DNA from 4 places in the Streptomyces sp. NPDC058955 genome. Region 2 is predicted to be linked to each of the others. Evidence: riboswitches for the same ligand, from Rfam matches in the RefSeq annotation. Region 2 holds a riboswitch; each other region holds the start of a gene.
What was found. Region 2 has a riboswitch for cyclic di-AMP ahead of ACFW1I_RS10815 (peptidoglycan DD-metalloendopeptidase family protein). Riboswitches for the same ligand answer to the same signal wherever they lie in the genome.
Positions count from the first base shown of each region.

Region 1 (2,191 bases), on a different contig from region 2:
GTTGCCGGTGGCGCCGACGCGACCGATGGTCTCGCCGGTGGAGACGGTCTGGCCGGCGGCGACGGTCATGGAGGAGAGGTGGCAGTACCAGATCTCGGTGCCGTCCTCCAGCTCCAGGACGATCCGGTAGCCGTACGAGCCGGAGTAGGTGGCCGACTTGATGGTGCCGCCGTGCACCGCCTTGAGCGGGGTGCCGGTGGGGGCGGCGAAGTCGAGGCCCGTGTGGTAGCCGGAGGACCACATCGAACCGGACTGCATGTAGGTGGAGGTGAGCGTGTACGAGGAGAGCGGCATCGAGTAGCTGGCGGCCAGCTGGGCGAGCCGCTCGGCCTCCGCCTTCTCGGCGGCGATCCGCTCGGCCTCGGCCTTCTCCTCGGCGAGCCGCTTCGCCTCCGCTTCCGCCTCCGCCTTGGCCTTCGCCTCGGCCTCCGCCTTGGCGGCGGCCTCGGCCTGGGCGGCGGCGTCCGCCGCGGCCTTCTCGGCGGCGGCCTTCTCGGCGGCCAGCTTCTCGGCGTCGACGGCGGCCTGCTGCTGCTGTTCGGCCTGCTGGAGGATGCGGGCGCGCAGGGCCTCGCCGGCGTCGGCGGCGGAGGCGGTGCGCTCCCCGGTGGCGGCGGTGCCGGCGGTGTCGGTGTCGGCCGGGGCGGTGTACGTGATCGAGGTGAGCGGCTTCGCGCCGGCGCCGCCCGTGGCGACCGGCGCGGAGTCCTGCGCCTCGGCGGTCTCCTCGTCGCCGCCGGGCAGCAGCGAGCCGACGCCGGGCAGGTCGTGGGCGTCCGGGAGGCCCAGGTCGGGGAGGTCCGGGAGCGAGATCGCGACCGGGGGCTTCTCCTGCGCGGTGGCGAGGCCGCCCGCGCCGACGGCGGCGATGACGCCGACGCCGAGGACGGTGGAGGAGCGGGCGAAGTTGGAGCGCTGCTTCACGACCCGGTGCCGGCCGCCGGCGCGGCTCTCGGCGCGCAGGGAGCCCTCGGTCGGGTTCCACTCCCCGGGCGCGGGGGTGAAGGAGGCGGTGTCGTACGCGTACGTGCCCGACGCTGCGCCGGCCGGGTCGTCCGCTCCGACGGCACCCGGGCCGCCGAAGGGGTCGAAGGGGGCTCCGGGTACGGGGGTGTTGGACGCCACGGGGGCGCGCTCCTTTCCTTCCTTCTCGCCTACCGGGTTAGCTGACGGGTTCGGAGCAGGAAGGTCTCCTACGGGCGTGTTCGCACGGGGGAGGTGCGAGGGGCCCGATTCACCCCAAGGGATGGTTCCCCGGTTCCCTTTCGGGATTCGGCACGTGCGCACGGAGCCGCCTCTTGCGACGGCTGGGACGACCGCGCTGCGTTATCGAACGTTAATAGACACGGCGGTCCGATTCCAAGCCGTTCCTCTTGATCATTCATTGAATTGGCAGGGATTCGCCCGAGTTGACCCCCCTTCAGTGAGGCCCCGGCAAACCCCGAGAATCTGACGTTATGTCAATTGTTATCGCTGTGACACCTCGTGACCACGGACCGTGATGACGGCCCGTTCCGCCCGTCCCGCCCGTCCCCGTCAACCCGCCGGCCCGGGCGGCACCACCGGCATCGTCCGCCGCCGCTCCGGGGCCCCGGCCGCCGGCCGGCTCACCGCGAGCAGCGCCATGTCGTCGGTCGACCCCCCGCCGGTGTGCCGCCGCACGTCGTCCACGAGCGCGTCGAGCAGCTCCTCCGGCCCGGGGAAGACCGCCCCCGCGAGCCGGTCCGCCGGATCGTAGAAGACGCCGCTCGGGTCCCGCGCCTCCGAGAGCCCGTCGGTGTAGAAGAGCAGCGTCGCGCCCGGCGGGTACGACCGCTCGTCGGCCCGGTCCGGCCAGACCGACAGCTCCCCCATCCCGAGCGGCAGCGCCGCCTCGGCCGGCTCGATCGCCTCCAGGCGCCCGTCCCCGTACAGCAGCAGCGGCGGCGGATGCCCCCGGTTCACCAGGCGGACGCGCTCGCCCTCGCGCGGGATCTCCGCGAGCACCGCCGTCGTGAACCCCTCGAAGGCGTCCAGCCCCTCCCGCCGGGTCCCCTCCCGTGTGAGGGCCCGTTCGAGCCGCTGCGCCACTCCCTCCAGCGTCGCCTCCTGCTCGGCTGCCTCCCGGAAGGCCCCGATGACGACGGCCACCGCCTCCACCGCGTCCATGCCCTTCCCCCGCACGTCGCCGACCACCAGCCGCACCCCGTGC
Region 1 is NZ_JBHYKM010000146.1:999-3,189, reverse strand. Features, by position in the region: gene ACFW1I_RS34360 (M23 family metallopeptidase) at 1-1,125, opposite strand, end outside; cyclic di-AMP (ydaO/yuaA leader) riboswitch at 1,137-1,288, opposite strand; gene ACFW1I_RS34355 (PP2C family protein-serine/threonine phosphatase) at 1,537-2,191, opposite strand, start outside.
Region 1: it holds a riboswitch for cyclic di-AMP, as region 2 does, so the genes downstream of both, ACFW1I_RS34360 (M23 family metallopeptidase) here and ACFW1I_RS10815 (peptidoglycan DD-metalloendopeptidase family protein) in region 2, are expected to answer to the same signal.

Region 2 (2,191 bases):
AGGGAGGAGAGGTGGGCGTACTGGGAGTAGTTGCCGTCGGCGTGCTGGATGACGACCTCGTTGCCGTAGGCGCCGCTCCAGCCGGCGGAGACGACCGTGCCGGCGCCGACGGCGCGGACGGTGGTGCCGGAGGAGGCGATGAAGTCGGCACCGGTGTGGTAGCCGGAGGACCACATGGAGCCGGAGGCGCGGTACGGGGTGGAGACGCCGCCGGAGACGGGGGCGACCCAGCCGGTGGCGGCCGGGGCGGCGGCCGGGGCCGCGGCGCGCTCGGTGGAGCGGGAGGCGCGGGTCTGCTCGGTGGCCTCGGCCTGGGCCTTCGGGGCGGCCTTGACCGCGGCCTTCGGGGCGGCGGGCTTGGGCGCGGCGGCCTTGGCGGCGGGCTTCGGGGCGGCGGCCTTGGCGGTGTTCTTGGCGCCGAGGGTGAGCTTCATGCCCGGGAGGATGAGCGAGGGGTTCTCGCCGACGACCTGGCGGTTGTCCGCGTAGAGCTTCTGCCAGCCGCCGGCGACGTCGTGCTCGGCGGCGATCTTGGACAGGTAGTCGCCGGCGACGACGGAGTACGTCTTCGGGGCGGCGGCCTTCGCGGCCGGGGCGGCGGCCGGCGCCTGGACGTGCGCGGCGGCGCTCACGACGGTGCCGGAGACGGCGGCCGGGGCGGCCTGCTCGGCGGCGTGGGCTCCGGTGGCGCCGATGAGCGGCAGGGCGACGACGGCGCCGCCGGTGCCGGCGGCGACCAGGCCACGGGTGATGAGGGTGGACTTCTGGCGGCGGTGCTTACCCTTCGCGGGCATGGCGAATTCCTCTCCGGCGCCTGCGAGGTGAGCTGTCGGGTTCGGACTGGAGATGCCCGGCCGCGTTTCTCACGCGGCTTCACCCCGAGCCGTCCTGCGTCGCGGGACCGGCGTACTTCCTTGGGTCCCCCGCTCCTGCCGTGCGATGGGATGGGGTCGAATTCCGGACGGTGGCAGGATTCGGCGGTCCGACCGGATTGACGGCGACGCTAGACGAGCGGGGTCGGCGCGAACAAGCCGCGGAATTCATCGGGCATTCCGGGGCGATCTTCGGGCCCGGAATTCCGGTCACCCTCCGTCGATGACGGTCCCTCGATTCCCTTTTCGGGGAGGGGGATTGGACCGGGCGGTCGGCCACGATCCGTCACTTCTATGACGCTGCTCACGCGCTCGACGCCATCTCCCCCTCAACCAGGGCGCGTTACCCCAAGACCCCCAATACGGACAGATCACCCATTACCGACCAGGGGGGTGCGCCGCGCGCCCGGCGCCGGGATGATTGCGGGGGGAACCGATCCCGCCGCGACCCCGCGAACGCCTACCCCCTGGAGCATCCGTGACGCAGCAGCTGCCGCAGGTCCAGCCGCCCCTCGAACCCGGCGAGGCCGAGCTCGCCGAGGTCCGCAACTTCCGGGACGTGGGCGGCCTGCCGACGACGGACGGACGCGCCGTCCGGCCCGGCACCCTGTTCCGCAGCGGCCACCTCGCCGACGCCACCGAGGCCGACGCGGCCTTCCTCGCCGGCCTCGGCCTGCACACGGTCTTCGACTTCCGCAACGCCGCCGACGCCACGGTGGAGGGGCCCGACGTCGAGCTCCCGGGCGTGCGGAACGTGAACATACCGCTGAGCGACCCGGCCGACGGCAAGGAGTTCTGGCGGATGGTCCGGGAGGGCGACCTCGACACGCTGCGCGGACTGCTGGGCGACGGCAAGGCCGCGGAGCGGATGACGACCTCCTACCGCCGGATGGTCGTGGAGCGGACCGCCGAGCACAGCCGGGTCCTGCACGCCCTCGCGGAGGACTCGGTCCCGGCCCTGATGCACTGCGCGGCCGGCAAGGACCGCGCCGGGCTCTCCATCGCGATCACCCTGCTCGCGCTGGGCGTGGAGCGCGCGGCGATCGAGGCCGACTACGTGAAGTCCGACGCCCCGCACCGCCGCTACAAGGTGCGCCGCAGCTCCACCGCCCGGGACGCGATGGCGCCCGAGGTGATGGAGCTGCTGAGCCCGCTCTTCGACGCGCGGGTGGAGTACCTGCGGGCCGCCTTCGAGACGATGGACGCGACCTGGGGCTCCGTGGACGTCTATCTCGCGGAGGGCCTGAAGCTGGCCCCCGCGACCCGCGAGCGGCTGCGGGAGCGGTTCCTCACGGAGGGCTGAGGGACCGCCCGGGACC
Region 2 is NZ_JBHYKM010000019.1:47,546-49,736, forward strand. Features, by position in the region: gene ACFW1I_RS10815 (peptidoglycan DD-metalloendopeptidase family protein) at 1-794, opposite strand, end outside; cyclic di-AMP (ydaO/yuaA leader) riboswitch at 799-962, opposite strand; gene ACFW1I_RS10820 (tyrosine-protein phosphatase) at 1,351-2,175, shown strand.

Region 3 (2,191 bases), on a different contig from region 2:
CGGAGCCCTGTCGGCCATCTCGTCCGGGACGGGGCACGTGCCGTGCAGCAGGTGCTCCGCGCGGACGTGGAACTTCCACTCCACTGTGAGGCCGGTGTTCACGACGGAGTGAGGAGCCCATCCGTCGGGTTCCTCGACGACGACCCGGCTGAGGTCCACCGGGTCCGCCGGTGGCGCGATGTCGGACGCCGGGGGTGCGACGGCGGATGCCGGTGGCGCGAGCGGGGGAGCCGGTGTCTCCGCGTTCATCTGTCCGTAGCAGGCGTTGCAGATGTGGCCGTCGCCGCGCAGGGCGACGAGCCGTGCCGTCTTCGTCTGTGTGCATTCCGCACAAGCGAAGGACGCCGACGCGTGCAGGCGGACCAACTGGAGGGCGCCCCTGCGGGGGTAGCGCTTCGTGACCTTCCGGCCGAGTACCGATTCGGTGTCGTTCATGACCGCCCCCGGGTGATGTGCCGCGCCCCGTTGCCCTCCCCCCCAAGGGGAAAGGCGACTGAGCCTATGGGCCGCGGGACAGGGGCGGCAAGCGTGTCCCCGCGCCGCGATGGGGCGGCGGTGGCGCCTGCGGTGAGGGGTGCGGCGGCGCCACCGCAGCCCTGGGGACGTCCGCAGGCGCCGGTGGGTCAGCGCACGCGCCCGTAGTACACCTTCGAGGTCCAGATCTTGTCGAGCTTCACCCAGGAACCGGTCTTGGGCGAATGCCAAATCTTGCCGCTACCGGCGTAGATCCCCACGTGGTAGACCCGGCCGCCGGAGTGGAAGAAGACCAGGTCGCCCTTCTGTCGGCTGGACGCGGAGATGTGCCGGGTCTTGTTGTACTGCTGCTGCGCGGTGCGGGGCAGCGACTTGCCCGCCTTCTTGTACGCGTAGAGCGTGAGCCCGGAGCAGTCGAAGCGGGTGGGACCCGCCGCGCCGTACCGGTAGGGCGCGCCCTTCTTGGCCGCGGCGACGCTGAGTGCCTTCGTCGCGTGCGTGGTGGCTGCCTGGGCCTCAGGTGCCGCTCCCGGTGCGAGGAGCGTGCCGCCGACGGCGGCGAGGGTGAGAGCCGAGACGGCTCCCGCCCGGGACAGCAGGGACGGGACATGCATCTGCGCAGTCATGCGCAACCCTTCGTCAGCCGCCTGTGAAGGATGACCTGTCGGGTTCGGGCAGGCGAAGATGCCCGGCCGCGGCTGCGGCTTCACCCCAAGGGACGGCCGCGCCGGTGATTCCGGCGCGATCGACCCGTACTGCTCGGGTCCTCCACTCCTGCCGATCCAATCCTGTCGACCAGACGTCCGGGACGGCGGCAGGACTCGGCGTCCGCCCGGACCGCCCCGCCTGGGTGGCGGGGGCTTGTCGTCGTCGAGGATCTTGACCCACGAGTAGGTCGAAAACCGAGCGGAAACGGCGTTATGTGAGGCTCCTCACGACTGATCCATACGGGTGGACAAGAGGGTTTCGTGATCGTCGTAGGTTTGGCCGACGAGCCCCGTACCAGCGTCGGAATGTCCTATTCCGCCAAATGCGTACATCGGTTGCGCAACTTGCCCGCTTCACCTGTCGAACGCTCGACTACGCCGAACGGGCTACGGTTTCTGCGTCCCGTGTCGGCCGTCCGGGGCTCGACACGACACGTCGGAATGTCAACTGGCCCGTGTTCCGGGCACGGTGACGCGCGCCGCGCGCCGCTCGCCGTCCAACACCCGCAGCGCGCACGCCAATGTGTCGGCGTGGACCTCGCTCTCGCCCCGCATATGCATGAGCGTCAGAGCCTCGCGCAGCGCTTCCACCCGGCTGACCAGGGCCTGTGCGGCGCGCAGGGCGCCATAGGTATGCGAGGTCCTGGATGGATTGATCTTCCCCAGGAGATCGACGACTTCGAGGTACGCGTCGATGAACTGCCCCTCGGCGCGCGTCAGGGCGGGCAGCGGTGGAAGCTCCGGGACCATCGCGGCCTCACCGGGCCGACGTGCCGGAGGCCGTCCGGCGGTCGCTGACGAGGTGGTCGACCAGGCCGTACGCGAGCGCGGCCGGCGCGTCGAGGACGGTCGGGCGGTCGGTGTCGGCGGTGATCCGCTCCTCGTCGTGACCGGTGTACGCGGAGAGCAACCCGGTCATCACGGCGCGCAGCCGCTCCAGTTCGCGCGCCTGGAGGTCCAGGTCGGAGGGCTGCCCGGCGAACGGCTCGTCCAGGACCGGCTGGCGCAGC
Region 3 is NZ_JBHYKM010000111.1:7,789-9,979, forward strand. Features, by position in the region: gene ACFW1I_RS30880 (hypothetical protein) at 1-435, opposite strand, end outside; gene ACFW1I_RS30885 (C40 family peptidase) at 624-1,100, opposite strand; cyclic di-AMP (ydaO/yuaA leader) riboswitch at 1,104-1,311, opposite strand; gene ACFW1I_RS30890 (hypothetical protein) at 1,626-1,931, opposite strand; gene ACFW1I_RS30895 (ATP-dependent Clp protease proteolytic subunit) at 1,939-2,191, opposite strand, start outside.
Region 3: it holds a riboswitch for cyclic di-AMP, as region 2 does, so the genes downstream of both, ACFW1I_RS30885 (C40 family peptidase) here and ACFW1I_RS10815 (peptidoglycan DD-metalloendopeptidase family protein) in region 2, are expected to answer to the same signal.

Region 4 (2,191 bases), on a different contig from region 2:
AACCCGAACCGCCGCGCGGCCAAGCAGCTCTACAAGGAGCTCTTCCCGGCCGGCACCCGGATGTCCCGGCCGCGCCAGGGCACCGAGGAGACGGTGGAGGCCATCGACGCCGCCGCCGTCCGCGCCTTCTACGACGCGCACCTGCGTCCCTCCGCCGCCACCGCGGTCGTCGTCGGCGACCTCACCGGCGTCGACCTGGACGCGATCCTCGCCGAGACGCTCGGCGGCTGGACCGCCGAGCCGGCCACGCCGCGCCCGATGCAGCCGATCACCGCCGACGACACCGGACGGGTCGTCATCGTCGACCGCCCCGGGGCCGTCCAGACCCAGGTGCTCATCGGCCGGATCGGGCCGGACCGCCACGACGCCGTCTGGGCCGCGCAGGTCCTCGGCGTCTACTGCCTCGGCGGCACCCTGACGTCCCGTCTGGACGCCGTCCTGCGCGAGGAGAAGGGGTACACGTACGGCGTGCGCGCCTTCGGGCAGGTGCTCCGCTCGGACGGCGAGGGGCACGGCGCCTCGCTGCTCGCCATCAGCGGTTCGGTCGACACCCCGACCACCGGCCCGGCCCTCGACGACCTGTGGAAGGTGCTCCGGACGCTGGCCGAGGGCGGGTTGACCGACGCCGAGCGGGACATCGCGGTGCAGAACCTGGTGGGCGTGGCCCCGCTCAAGTACGAGACGGCCGCCTCGGTCGCGGCGACCCTGTCCGACCAGGTCGAGCAGCACCTGCCCGACGACTACCAGGCCCGGCTGTACGCGCGCCTGGCCGAGACGGGCACGGTCGAGGCCACGGCCGCCGTCGTCAGCGCCTTCCCGGTGGACCGGCTGGTCACCGTCCTGGTGGGCGACGCCGCGCAGATCGAGGAGCCCGTGCGGGCCCTCGGCATCGGCGAGGTGACCGTGGTGAGCTGACGCCCCGTCGGCCCCGGGCGGAGGTCTCCGATGCGATGAAGCGTCGGAGACCTCCGCTTTGTCCGATATCGCGGCAAGGATGATCGTATGCCCTGTGGCATGTCTTACAAATCAGCGTGTCTGTTTGGCGATCGACATCCGTCCGGCCTAGCGTCGATCCGGCTGTCCGGCCGATGCACGCGCCGCATCCGCGGCACCGGACAGTCATCGCCGAGTCCCCGTCAGGCGCGAGCCTGGGGAGCCGGGGACCCACGCAGTCCCTGGGGTGAATCGGACGCCTTCGCTCACGCGGAGGGGCCCGTAGGAGACCTTCCTGCTCCGAACCCGTCAGCTAACCCGGTAGGCGAGAAGGAAGGAAAGGAACCGTCTTGGCGTTCACCCGTGCCACCGGGAAGCATCGTGGTGCGAGCCGACTGGCTCGCCGCAGCGCCGGCATCGCCGGCGTGGCCGCCCTCGCCACCACCGGTGTCGTCGGCACCCTCGCCTCTCCGGCGCTCGCCGCCGACACGGACGACCGTTCCGCCGAGGACACCGGCCTCATGAAGGTGATCGCCGACGAGTCCATCGCCGACCAGATCAACGCGCAGGCCGCCGCCCAGGAGCAGGAGGCCGCCGAGGCCGAGGCCCGGGCCAAGGCGCGCGCCGAGGCGAAGCGCAAGGCCGAGGCCCGCGCGAAGGAGATCCGCGAGGCCAAGGAGCGCGCCGCCCGCGAGGCCGAGCGCCGCCGGCTCGCCTCCTTCAACCTCCCGGTCGCCGGCTCGTACGTCTCCACCGGCTACAAGACCGGCGGCTCCCTCTGGTCCTCCGGCAGCCACTCCGGCGTCGACTTCCACGCCGCCTACGGCAGCTCGGTCGTCTCCGTCGGCTCCGGCACCGTCGTCGAGGCCGGCTGGGGCGGCGCGTACGGCAACAACATCGTGATCCGGATGAACGACGGCACCTACACCCAGTACGGCCACCTGTCGTCCATCGGCGTCTACGTCGGCCAGTCCGTCGAGCCCGGCCAGCAGATAGGCGTCTCCGGCTCGACCGGCAACTCGACCGGCCCGCACCTCCACTTCGAGGCCCGGACCACCGCCGAGTACGGCTCCGACATCAACCCCGTCGCGTACCTCCGCGCCCGCGGTGTCAGCCTCTGACCCGCCACCTCGCATCGCATCGGCCCCGGCTCCCACGAGCCGGGGCCTTTTCGTCGCCCCGTGTCCGTGACGACCGCTGCCGCGAACCGGCCGAATTCCGAGGGGGCATCGGAATTTCCGGCGCGCTGCAATAGAGT
Region 4 is NZ_JBHYKM010000044.1:37,304-39,494, forward strand. Features, by position in the region: gene ACFW1I_RS18800 (M16 family metallopeptidase) at 1-915, shown strand, start outside; cyclic di-AMP (ydaO/yuaA leader) riboswitch at 1,114-1,276, shown strand; gene ACFW1I_RS18805 (M23 family metallopeptidase) at 1,284-2,054, shown strand.
Region 4: it holds a riboswitch for cyclic di-AMP, as region 2 does, so the genes downstream of both, ACFW1I_RS18805 (M23 family metallopeptidase) here and ACFW1I_RS10815 (peptidoglycan DD-metalloendopeptidase family protein) in region 2, are expected to answer to the same signal.